One region of the Mesorhizobium sp. ESP7-2 genome, then DNA from elsewhere that is predicted to be linked to it. Evidence: predicted binding sites of a transcription regulator. Region 1 holds the regulator's gene; the other holds the start of a gene.
What was found. Region 1 encodes PhoB, which activates phosphate uptake and scavenging genes when phosphate is short. Its sites were predicted from a motif close to TGTCATNNANCTGTCAT; they were not measured.
Positions count from the first base shown of each region.

Region 2: the regulator PhoB is predicted to act here: its motif matches at 3,407-3,423, upstream of LB543_RS00560 (RNA degradosome polyphosphate kinase).

Region 1 covers NZ_JAIUGQ010000025.1:31,512-37,586, reverse strand. The annotation lists gene LB543_RS21795 (LysR family transcriptional regulator) at 1-102, opposite strand, end outside; gene LB543_RS21790 (sterol desaturase family protein) at 215-1,186, shown strand; partial or broken gene LB543_RS21785 (sugar kinase) at 1,239-1,571, shown strand; gene phoB (phosphate regulon transcriptional regulator PhoB) at 1,856-2,545, opposite strand; gene phoU (phosphate signaling complex protein PhoU) at 2,565-3,272, opposite strand; gene pstB (phosphate ABC transporter ATP-binding protein PstB) at 3,298-4,101, opposite strand; gene pstA (phosphate ABC transporter permease PstA) at 4,098-4,949, opposite strand; gene pstC (phosphate ABC transporter permease subunit PstC) at 4,953-5,936, opposite strand; gene pstS (phosphate ABC transporter substrate-binding protein PstS) at 6,003-6,075, opposite strand, start outside.
Region 2 covers NZ_JAIUGQ010000001.1:98,759-104,833, forward strand. The annotation lists gene LB543_RS00535 (amino acid ABC transporter permease) at 1-207, shown strand, start outside; gene LB543_RS00540 (amino acid ABC transporter ATP-binding protein) at 287-1,036, shown strand; gene LB543_RS00545 (TIGR02117 family protein) at 1,153-1,818, shown strand; gene LB543_RS00550 (FAD-dependent monooxygenase) at 1,838-3,064, opposite strand; gene LB543_RS00555 (zinc-finger domain-containing protein) at 3,075-3,320, opposite strand; gene LB543_RS00560 (RNA degradosome polyphosphate kinase) at 3,488-5,680, shown strand; gene ppx (exopolyphosphatase) at 5,680-6,075, shown strand, end outside.

The DNA.
Region 1 (6,075 bases):
GGCCGCTGCGGTCAGGTTCAGCTCAGCGGCCGCGGCGGTGAAACTGCCATACCGCGCCGCCGCCTCGAAGGCGAGCAGCCAGGTCGGGTGCGGTGTTTTCATGAGATCTTACCGTCAATTAAAATGACCCCAATACCTGAAAAGATATTCTTTGTGTTGTCAATTTCCGAGCAATACCCTGCGCATGAACCACGGCCGGAAAAGAGCGACATCGATGTCAGACCGGAAGGAATGGAACCACGTCCCCGACAGCCTGCCCATTGAGATTGCGCCGGTCTGGCGCTGGCCGCTGAACCTCGCAGCGATCTTTCGCTGGTATGTCGGAAGCTGGCTGCCTGTCTCAATCAATCTCGTCATCGTGGGGCTGGCCTTCGCGGCTTATGCCTTGGCCAGCCCCACGCTTGCCCAGGCGAAGGAGCCCGGGCTATGGATCGTGTTGATCTGGCTACGAAACTTCGGCCTGACGGTAGTTGTAGCGCAGGGGCTGCATCTTGTTTTTCACCGCCACCAGTTGCAGGGCACCGACAAGAAGTTTGATCCGCGCCCCTACCCGCGCAAGGGGCGCGCCTTCAGTTTCGACAGCCAACTGGCCGACAACGTGTTCTGGTCGCTGGCTTCGGGCGTAACGATCTGGTCGGCATACGAGGCGCTGGTCTGGTGGGCGATGGCCAATGGCTATGCGCCGACTCTAACATGGTCCGGCCACCCGGTCTGGTTCGTCGGCCTCTTCCTGTTGATCCCGATCTGGGAGAGTTTCTACTTCTACTGGATTCACCGGCTGCTCCATACGAAGCTCCTTTACCGCATCCACGCGCTGCATCACCGCAATATTGATGTGGGGCCGTGGTCGGGCCTTGCGATGCACCCGGTTGAACACATTTTCTATTTCGGAACCGCGCTGGTCCATTTCGTTGTTCCGTCCAGCCCGGTGCATCTTATCTGCCACCTGATGTTCTATGGCCTTTACGCCATTACCACCCATACCGGGTTCGAAGGGCTCTGGCTGGCCGGGCGCAAGCGCGTCGACCTGGGCACCTTCCACCACCAGCTTCATCATCGCTACTTTGAGGTGAACTACGGCACGCTGGAAGTGCCATGGGACAAGTGGTTCGACACCTTCCACGATGGCACTGAATCGGCAAAGGCACGGATGAAGGCGCGTCTTGCCGCGCGGCGCCGGCTATAGGTCACGCCGGCGGAAGGGGCACGTGATATAAGTCCTCAGGCAGGTTTACGCCGCAGACCGCCCTAGCCCCCGATCTCTTTACCGCAAGGCCGGCGAGGCGCTGGGTTATGGGCTGGGCAGCCTGTTCGCGCTGATCGATCCCGCACCGGTCGCCATGGTCGGCGTCAGCGCCGCCGCCTTCGACCTGATCGAGCCGGCGTTGCGCGAGGCCATCGCCCAGACCGCCGGCGGCCAGCATTCGGAATCGATTTCCTTCGACACCGAGCCGAACGAGCTGCCGCTCATTCGCGAAGGCTGCGCCATGCGCGCATTGACTTTCGTCGACCAGGAGATTTTCGCGCTGAGCGTGCAAGTGAGAGGGAGTGCCGGGAAGAGCGTTGCCTGAAACCGCGCAACGCCTTGCACTCCGGGAAACGCATGGCCGGACGCCATGACTGCGCGTCCCAACTGCTTGACTGGGCGTCCCAAGCTATTGACGGCTTCGATGACAGTGACACCCATGCCGTGCGATCGGTGTGACGCCGACGCTGGGGGGAGTGGAAAGTTCGACACCGGTTCAGATGCGCAAACCCGACAGCACGCTCGACATGGCAACGGCACAGCGAGTTGAATGGCCATTTCCGCGAGGCGAGGCATGTTTCGCTGCACTCGCGCTGGCTGAGCGGCGCTTTAATCCTCGCGGATCGCGTAGCCCGCGCCGCGGATGGTGCGGATGACGTCCGGCATGCGGCCATTGTTGACCGCCTTGCGCAGCCGACCGACATGCACGTCCACGGTGCGCTCGTCGATGTAGATCGTCTCGCCCCAGACATTGTCGAGCAGCTGGCTGCGCGAGAACACCCGGCCGGGATGGCGCATCATGAATTCCAACAGCCGGAACTCGGTCGGTCCGAGCCGGATCTCGCTCTTCTTGCGATAGACCCGGTGCGATTCGCGGTCGAGCACGATGTCGCCGACCTTGAGCACGCTGGACAGCACTTCCGGCTTGGCGCGGCGCAGCAGCGCCTTGACCCGGGCCATGAATTCCGGCGTCGAGAACGGCTTGACCAGATAATCGTCGGCACCGGTCGAAAGGCCGCGCACGCGGTCGCTCTCCTCGCCGCGCGCCGTCAGCATGATGATCGGCAGCCTCTCGGTCTCGGGCCGCATTCGCAGGCGCCGACAGAGCTCGATGCCGGAAACCGCCGGCACCATCCAGTCGAGCACCAGGAGGTCGGGCACGTTCTCCTGGAGGCGGATCTCGGCTTCGTCGCCGCGTGTCACCACCTCGACCTGGTAACCTTCCGATTCCAGATTGTAGCGGAGGAGCACGCCGAGCGGCTCCTCATCCTCCACCACCATGATGCGTGGCGCGATCATCGATTGATCATCCCTGCCGTCAAGCCGCCGGCACCGACATCGCCGTCTCGTCCTGCTTCGGACGGTTGGCGGGCAGTTGCGTGCCGGTCAGCACATAATACGCATTCTCGGCGATGTTGGTCACATGGTCGCCGATGCGTTCGAGGTTCTTGGCGCAGAACAAGAGATGCGTGCAAGCCGTGATGTTGCGCGGATCCTCCATCATGTAGGTCAGGAGTTCGCGGAACACCGAGGTGTATTTGACGTCGATGCGTTCGTCGTCGTTCCTGAGCTTGGCGAGTGCGGCGGCATCGCCGGCCGCATATTCCTCGACCATGCCCTGCACCTGGATCAGCACCAGCTGCGCCATGGAGTCGATCGAGTGCGACAGGTCGCGCGGCGTGGCGGTGAGGCCGACGGAGCCGACGCGCTTGGCGATGTTCTTGGCAAGGTCGCCGATGCGCTCGAGATCGCCCGCCATGCGGATCGAGCCGACGACATGGCGCAGATCGTCGGCCATCGGCTGGCGCTTGGCGATCAGGGTGATGGCGCGGTCGTCGAGTTCGCGCTGGCGCGCGTCCATGATGGCGTCGTCGGAGACGACGCGCTGTGCCAGCGCGTTGTCCGAATTCAGCAGCGCCTTGGTGGCGCCACCGACCATCGTGCCGGCGAGATCGCCCATGTCGCTGATCAGCCTGCTGATCTGTCCGAGATCCTCGTCGAAGGCTGCGACTGTGTGTTCGGCCATGATCCTGGTCCTCGTATGCGTGAGATCAGCCGAAACGGCCGGTGATGTAGTCCTGCGTGCGCTTCTCGCGAGGCGACGTGAAGATCTTCTCGGTCTTGTCGAATTCGACCAGTTCGCCCAGATACATGAAAGCCGTCTGCTTCGAGACGCGCGCGGCCTGCTGCATGTTGTGGGTGACGATGACGATCGTGTAGTCGGCCTGCAACTCGTCGATCAGTTCCTCGATCTTGGCGGTGGACAATGGGTCGAGCGCCGAGGCCGGCTCGTCGAGCAGGATGACTTCCGGCTTCACCGCCACGGTGCGGGCGATGCAAAGCCGCTGCTGCTGGCCGCCCGACAGGCTGAGGCCGCTGGCGTTCAGCTTGTCCTTGACCTCGGTCCACAGTGCCGCGCGCTTCAGCGCCTGTTCGACACGGCCGTCCATCTCGGCCTTGCTGATCTTCTCATAGAGCCTGACGCCGAAGGCGATGTTCTCATAGATCGACATCGGGAATGGCGTCGGCTTCTGGAATACCATGCCGATCTTGGTGCGCAGCAGGTTGAGATCCTGCGAGCGGTCGAGAACGTTTTGGCCGTCGAGCAGCACCTGACCCTCGGCGGTCTGCTTGGGGTAGAGCTCGTAGATGCGGTTGAAGACGCGCAGCAGCGTCGACTTTCCGCAACCCGACGGTCCGATGAAGGCCGTCACGCTGCGCTCGGGCAGCGACAACGTGATGTCCTTCAGCGCCTTCGACTGGCCGTAGTAGAAATTGAGGTTCTTGACCTCGATCTTCGCCTTGGCGGCTGCCTCGGTGGCAATCGTCATGTCTGGAGACAACATCTGGCTCATTTGTCCTCTCTGCGTCCGGTCAGGCTGCGCGCAAAGATGCTGAGCGCGAGAACCGTCAATGTGATTATGAGTGCGCCGGTCCAGGCCAGCTGCTGCCATTCCTCATAGGGGCTGAGAGCGAACTGGAAGATGGTGACCGGCAGGCTGGCCATCGGCGCGTTGAGATTGCTCGACCAGAACTGGTTGTTCAGCGCGGTGAAGAGCAGCGGCGCCGTCTCGCCGGAGATGCGGGCGATCGACAGCAATATGCCGGTGACGATGCCGGAAAGTGCGGCACGGTAAGCCACTGATTTGATGACCACCCAGCGCGGCGCGCCGATCGCGGTGCCGGCTTCGCGCAAGGCGTTCGGCACCAGGTTGAGCATGTCCTCGGTGGTGCGCACGACCACAGGGATGACCAGGATGGCCAGCGCGACGGCGCCGGCGATCGCCGAGAAATGCCCCATCGGCCGCACCATCAATTCGTAGACGAACAGGCCGATGATGATCGACGGCGCCGACAGCAGGATGTCGTTGATGAAGCGCACCACGGTGGTGAGTTTCGAGAAGCGGCCGTATTCGGCCATGTAGGTGCCGGCCAGAACACCGATTGGCGTGCCGACGATAACGGCGATGACCGTCATCACCACGCTGCCATAGATAGCGTTCAGCAGGCCGCCGGCATCGCCGGGCGGCGGCGTCATCTGCGTGAACACATCAAGCGAGAGCCCGGCCGCGCCTTTGTAGATCAACGCGCCGAGGATCAGTGCCAGCCAGGCAAGCCCGATGCCCGCGGCGGCGACGCACAGCGTCATCATCACCGAGTTTCTGGCCTTGCGGCGGCTGTGAAGCGACGAGGCTGTCGACATCGGTCAGGCTCCGGTGCGGGCGTCGATGCGCATCAGCATGTAGCGTGCGATCGCAAGGATGAGGAAGGTGATGACGAACAGGATCAGGCCGAGCGCCACCAGCGAGGACGTGTAGAGGTCGCCAACGGCTTCGGTGAATTCATTGGCGATGGTCGCGGAGATTGTCGTTGCCGGCGCGAACAGCGAGGTCGAGATGCGGTGCGCGTTGCCGATCACGAACGTCACCGCCATGGTTTCGCCAAGCGCGCGGCCAAGGCCGAGCATGACGCCGCCCATGATGCCGATTCGGGTGTAAGGGATGACGACGCGACGTGTCACTTCCCAGGTCGTGCAGCCAATGCCGTAGGCGGACTCCTTCAGCACCGGCGGCACCGTGTCGAACACGTCCTTGGTGATCGAAGTGATGAAGGGCAGCACCATGATGGCGAGGATCAGCGACGAGGTCAGCAGGCCGATGCCGTAGGGCGGACCGGCAAACAGGCTGCCAAGGCCGGGAATGCCATGGAAAACGCTGATGGTGAAGGGCTGCACTGTCGTCTGCAGGAACGGCGCCAGGACGAACAGGCCCCAGATACCATAGATGATCGAAGGAATGCCGGCCAGCAATTCCACCGCCATGCCGATTGGGCGCCGAAGGGGGCGCGGGCAAAGCTCGGTGAGAAAAATGGCAATGCCGATGCCGAGCGGCACGGCGATCAGGATGGCGATGGCCGATGTGACAATGGTCCCATAGATAGGCGCCAGGGCGCCGAATTTTTCCGTCACCGGGTTCCAGCTCTCGCTGGTCAGAAACGAGAAGCCGAAGGTCGACAGTGCCTGCCAGGAACCGGCAAACAACGAGATGGCAACGCCGCCAAGCAGCACCAGCACGAGAATGGCGGCGGCGCGGGTCAGCCCATGGAAGATCGAATCGGTTAACGCGAAACGTCTGACGATGGCGTCGCGCGAGCCCTTGATGGCTGGCAAGGCTTCCTGGACAGCACTCATGTCAAGCTCGGCTCTTTGTGTTGAGAAAAAGGAGCGCCGCGTGAAGCGGCGCTCCTTCGGGTGATGTTACTCGCCTGCGTAGACCGGCTTGCCGTCGGCCTGGATGTCGGCCTTCCACGAAGCCTTGATCAGGTCGACG
Region 2 (6,075 bases), on a different contig from region 1:
AAGGACACCAGCCTGGTTCTCATCATCTCGATGTTCGACCTGCTCGGCATCGTCAAGCAGAACTTCTCCGATGCCAATTGGGCGACGGCGCAGACCGCGAAATCCGGCCTGGTCTTCGCGGCCTTCATCTTCTGGATGTTCTGCTTCGGCATGTCGCGCTATTCAATGTACACGGAACGCCGGCTCGACACCGGCTACAAACGCTAAACAAAAAAGCAAGGGGACCCCAGCCATGGCCACCGAAAACGCCGTCGGCGCGGAAGAGATCAAGGTCGACGCCGCCAAGATGCATATTTCCACCACCGATGTCGCCATCGACATCGTCGCCATGCACAAATGGTATGGCGAGTTCCATGTGCTCAAGGACATCAATCTGAAGGTGATGCGCGGCGAGCGCATCGTCATCTGCGGACCGTCCGGCTCCGGCAAGTCGACCATGATCCGCTGCATCAACCGGCTGGAAGAGCACCAGAAGGGCAAGATCATCGTCGACGGCAAGGAACTGACCAACGATCTGAAGAAGATCGACGAGGTGCGCCGCGAGGTCGGCATGGTGTTCCAGCACTTCAACCTGTTCCCGCATCTGACCATCTTGGAGAACTGCACGCTGGCGCCGATCTGGGTGCGCAAGACGCCGAAAAAACAGGCCGAGGAAATCGCCATGCATTTCCTCAAGCGCGTCAAGATCCCCGAGCAGGCCAACAAATATCCGGGCCAGCTTTCCGGCGGTCAGCAGCAGCGCGTGGCTATCGCCCGCTCGCTGTGCATGAACCCGCGCATCATGCTGTTCGACGAGCCGACCTCGGCACTCGATCCCGAAATGATCAAGGAAGTGCTGGAGACCATGGTGGGCCTCGCCGAGGAAGGCATGACCATGCTGTGCGTCACCCACGAGATGGGCTTTGCGCGGAAAGTCGCCAACCGGGTGATCTTCATGGATCAGGGCCAGATCGTCGAGCAGAACACGCCGGCTGAGTTCTTCGATCATCCGCGCCATGAGCGCACGAAACTGTTCCTGTCGCAGATCCTGCACTGAGCGGACTGGCGCCGATTCGAGAAAGCCCGGCCGTGCCACGGCCGGGTTTTTTGCGTCTGGCCGATCGGATAATGGTCGCCTTCATTGAGCCGCGACGAAACCGCGAAGCCGCACCGATGAAAAAACTCCTGCGTTTCCTGGTCATGCTGGTTGCAGCAGTGGTGCTCGCCGTGGCGCTCGGCACGCTGGTGCCGCGGCCGCTCTGGCCGGCGGCCGCCGCGGGTGAGGGCACGCGGCGCATATTGGTACTAAAGAACGCGATCCACACCGACATCGCCATTCCGGTGGACGATGAGGTGCGCCGGCGCTTCCGTTTCCTGGCCTATGCCGGCTTGCCTTCGGACGCACCCGAAGTGCACTACCTTGTCTTCGGCTGGGGTGGGCGCGCCTTCTACCTTGAAACGCCGACATGGTCGCAAGTGAAGGCGCTGCCCGTATTCAAGGCTCTGACACTCGACGCTTCGGTGATGCATGTCGACGTGGCCGGCGATATCTCCGAGCCGCATCCCGATGTCGCCGGCTTCGACGTGGACAAGGACCATTTTGCCGCATTGCTCGACTTCATCGAAGCGAGTTTTCAGCAGGGACCGAGCGGCCCGATCGTCATCGACAATGCCGCCTACTCCAATTTCGACCGCTTTTATGAGGCCAATGGCCGTTTCAACGCGCTGATGGGCTGCAACACCTGGACGGCGGCGGCACTGCGCACCGCCGGCCTACGCACCGGCTGGTGGAACCCGCTGCCGGCGTCGCTTGGGTTGTCGATGCGGCTGTACAATTAGCTTTTGCCGCGGGCTCCTTTCAGCGACGGATGATCTGCTGCTGCCGCCACCCATAAAGCCAGTCCAAGTCCGCCGCGAGATTCTCTCCCGGCCGTGTCGCCAGAAACAGATTGCGCGCCAATGCCACCGGTCCCCGGGCGTGCCAGGCGAGGCGGTTGAGCGCGCCGCGTTTCAGCACCTTTTCGATGCGCGGTCGTCTCAGGTTCTCCCAGATGGTGAGGCTTTGCGTCAGGTCGCCGGGGAAGTCGGCGATCAAAGTGGCAAGCGTCGCGGCATCCTCTATCGCCATGGCAGCGCCTTGTGCTGCGAACGGGGTCATCGCATGTGCGGCGTCGCCGATCAGCGCGATGCCGGGTGGCACGGTCCAGGGCTGCTTCCGTTCGACTGTATGGAGCGGCCAGGTCAGCCATGGGCCAGCCAATTCCACCAGTCTTGCAAGGCCTGCGGCCGTGCCACGCATGGCGCTGGCGAGGATGCTGGGATCGGCAAGGCCTGACCAGCCTTCGGCAATGCGCTCGCCTTTGGTGAAAGCGACAAGGTTGAACGCGTCCCCCTTGCTCACGGGATAGGCGACCAAATGAAAGCCGGGGTGCAGGAAGGTGGTGACGCAGTCGCTGGCACCGATCGCGGCAAACGCATTGCCGGCAGCGCTGTCGACCGAGATCGTGGTGCGCCATGCCAATTCGCCCGAAAACCTGCTTTGGGCGGACGTTACGCCAAACCTGCGCACCGCTGACCAGACGCCATCGGCACCGACCAGCAGAGATCCTTCGGTATCGATGATCTTGCGGCCGACCCCGTCTGTCATGGTGATACCGAGTGAACCGGAGGCCACGCTGCTGACCTGCGCGCCGGTGGTAAGCTGGATGTCGGGCATTTGCGCGACGCGCGCCATCAGGGCGTCTTGCAGATCAGCCCGGTGCGCCACGAGATAGGGCGCGCCCCAGCGTTCCTCACCGGCGCCGCCAAGCGGCACGCGTGCCAGTTGGCGCAGGCTCGCGGCGTCCTTCAGCACCACGGCTTCCGGCTTGACGGCATTGGCAAGAAGCGTGTCGAAAACCCCAAGCTGGCGCAGAATGCGCGTCGCGTTTGGAGAGAGCTGGATGCCGGCGCCCGCCGCTTCGAGGCGCTTGGCCTGTTCGAACATTTTTACGGGGTAGCCGCGTTCGGCGAAGGCAATCGCCGCCGTCAGCCCGGCGATTCCAGCCCCGGCAATCACGACCTGCCGGGACCGCGTCTCGCTCATGGTCGGGAGGTCAGGCGGCCTGGTCGATGTAGAGGCAGCCCGCCGGCTGCGTTTCCGTTGCCTTCAGCTTCGGCGAATAGCGGTAGAGGGTCGAGCAATAGGGGCAGACTTTCTCATTGTCGTCGCCCATGTCGAGAAACACATGCGGATGATCAAAAGGCGGGTTGGCGCCCGTGCACATGAATTCCTTGACCCCGATGTCGATTGCCGGATGGCCCGCATCGTTCTGGAAATGGGGAATGGAACCGCCTGCCATCGTCGTCTCCTTAACGCAGTCTCTCTGCATCTGGATCATATCAAGCCTGTTTGCAAGTTCGATGAAATCAAACTGTCGCAAAAGCCTGTCAGAGAACTGTCGCAAAAGCCTGCCACAGGATAAGTTAAGCCGGTTAACCGGCCGAGGCGGCCGGAAGAGCAGGAATCATGAACGAACTGAAGCCGGTACAGAGCGAATTCAACAACGTCACGGCAGCGAGCCCGGAAGGCAATCCGGACCGTTTCGTCAACCGCGAGTTCTCCTGGCTGCAGTTCAATCGCCGCGTTCTCGAAGAATCGCTGAACACCCATCACCCGCTGCTGGAGCGCGTCCGTTTCCTGTCGATCTCGGCCGCCAATCTCGACGAATTTTTCATGGTGCGCGTCGCCGGCCTTGCCGGCCAGGTGCGCGAGGGCATCGTGCTGAAAAGCCCGGACGGACGCACCCCCGAACAGCAGCTCGAACAATTGCTGCGTGAGGTCGAGCGGCTGCAGGAGGACCAGCAGAAGAGCCTTTCGGCACTCACGGTGCTGCTCAACAAGGAAGGCATCGAGAGCATCACCCGTGATGCGCTGACCAAGGACGAGAAGACCTGGTTGGAAGAGCATTTCCAGGAGCAGGTGTTTCCGGTGCTCACTCCGCTGTCGATCGACCCGGCGCATCCGTTCCCGTTCATTCCCAATCTCGGCTTCTCGATGGCGCTGCAGCTTCGCCACCGCAAGAATGGCGAGGAGATGAGCGCGCTGCTGCGCCTGCCGGTGGCGCTGAAGCGCTTCATCCGCCTGCCGGACCGCAAGCGCCATGTCCGCTTCATTCCGCTGGAAGAGGCGGTCGGCCTTTACATCGGCAAGCTGTTCCCCGGCTACGAGGTCAAGGGCTCCGGCACGTTCCGCATCATCCGCGACAGCGATATCGAGGTCGAGGAAGAATCGGAAGACCTGGTGCGGCTGTTCGAAACGGCGCTGAAGCGGCGCCGCCGCGGTTCGGTCATCCGCATCGAATTCGATATGTTGATGCCTGAAGAATTGCGCGATTTCGTCGCTGGCGAGCTTGGCGTCTCGTCGAGCCGCATCAGCGTGCTCACCGGGCCGCTGGCGCTCAGCCAGATCTCCGAGATCGTCTCCGTCCCCCGCGACGACCTGAAATTCATACCCTACAACCCACGCTTTCCCGAGCGCATCCGCGAGCATGGCGGCGACTGTTTTGCCGCCATCCGCGAGAAAGACATCGTCGTCCATCACCCCTACGAGTCGTTCGACGTCGTGGTGCAGTTCCTGCGCCAGGCAATGGCCGATCCCGAAGTGGTGGCGATCAAGCAGACGCTCTATCGCACCTCCAACGACAGCCCGATCGTGCGTGCGCTGGTCGACGCGGCCGAGGCCGGCAAGTCGGTGACGGCGCTGGTCGAGCTCAAGGCGCGTTTCGACGAGGAGGCCAACATCCGCTGGGCGCGCGATCTCGAACGCGCCGGCGTGCAGGTCGTGTTCGGCTTCCTCGAACTCAAGACCCACGCCAAGATGTCGCTGGTGGTGCGGCGCGAGGACGGCAAGCTGCGCAATTACGTCCATCTCGGCACCGGCAACTACCACCCGGTCACCGCGCGCATCTACACCGACCTGTCCTTCTTCACCACCGATCCGACAATCGCCCGTGACGTCGCCCAACTGTTCAATTTCATCACCGGCTATGCCGAGCCGACCGCCGAAATGCGGCTGGCGATATCGCCGTTCACGCTGAGGAACCGCATCCTTCAGCACATTTCAGACGAGGTCACCCACACATTGGAGGGACGGCCGGCGCGCATCTGGATGAAAATGAACGCGCTCGTCGACCCCATCATCATCGATGCGCTCTACGACGCCAGCCGCGCCGGGGTGGAAATCGACCTTGTCGTGCGCGGCATATGCTGTTTGCGGCCGCAGGTGCCGGGCCTGTCGGAGAACATCAGGGTCAAGTCGATCGTCGGCCGGTTCCTCGAGCACAGCCGCATCTATTGCTTCGGCAACGGCCATGGCCTTCCCTCGGACGAGGCGATTGTCTACATCTCCTCGGCGGACCTGATGCCACGCAATCTCGACCGCCGCGTCGAGACCATGGTGCCGATCACCAATCCAACTGTGCATGAACAGATTCTGGGCCAGATCATGCTGGGCAACATCATGGACAATCAGCAAAGTTTCGACGTATTGGCTGATGGAACCTCCCGGCGCGTGGTGCTGGAGGAGGGTGAGGAACCGTTCAACGCGCAGGAATATTTCATGACCAATCCGAGCCTGTCGGGACGGGGTGACGCGCTGAAATCGCATGCGCCCAAGCGAATCGCGCAGTTCAAGCGCCGCAAGAAGAACGCCACCACCTGATGCTGTCCAAATCCCAGGGCCGGCTGCAGGACCGCCGACCGCTGTCCATCATCGACATCGGCTCCAACTCGATCCGTCTTGTCGTCTATGAGGGGCTGGCGCGTTCGCCGACCACGCTGTTCAACGAAAAGATGCTGGCGGGCCTCGGCCGCGGCATCGTGTCGACGGGGAAGCTCGACCCCGAAGGGGTGGCGCGCTCGATGGAGGAGTTTCGCCGTTTCCGCGCGCTCTCCAACCAGGCCGGTGCCGAACACATGTACGTGCTGGCAACCGCCGCGGCCCGAGAGGCGATCAACGGTCCCGATTTCATCCATCGCGCCGAGGATGTGCTGAAGACCGAGATCCGCGTGCTCTCCGGCCGCCAGGAAGCGCATTATTCCGCGCTGGGCGTCATC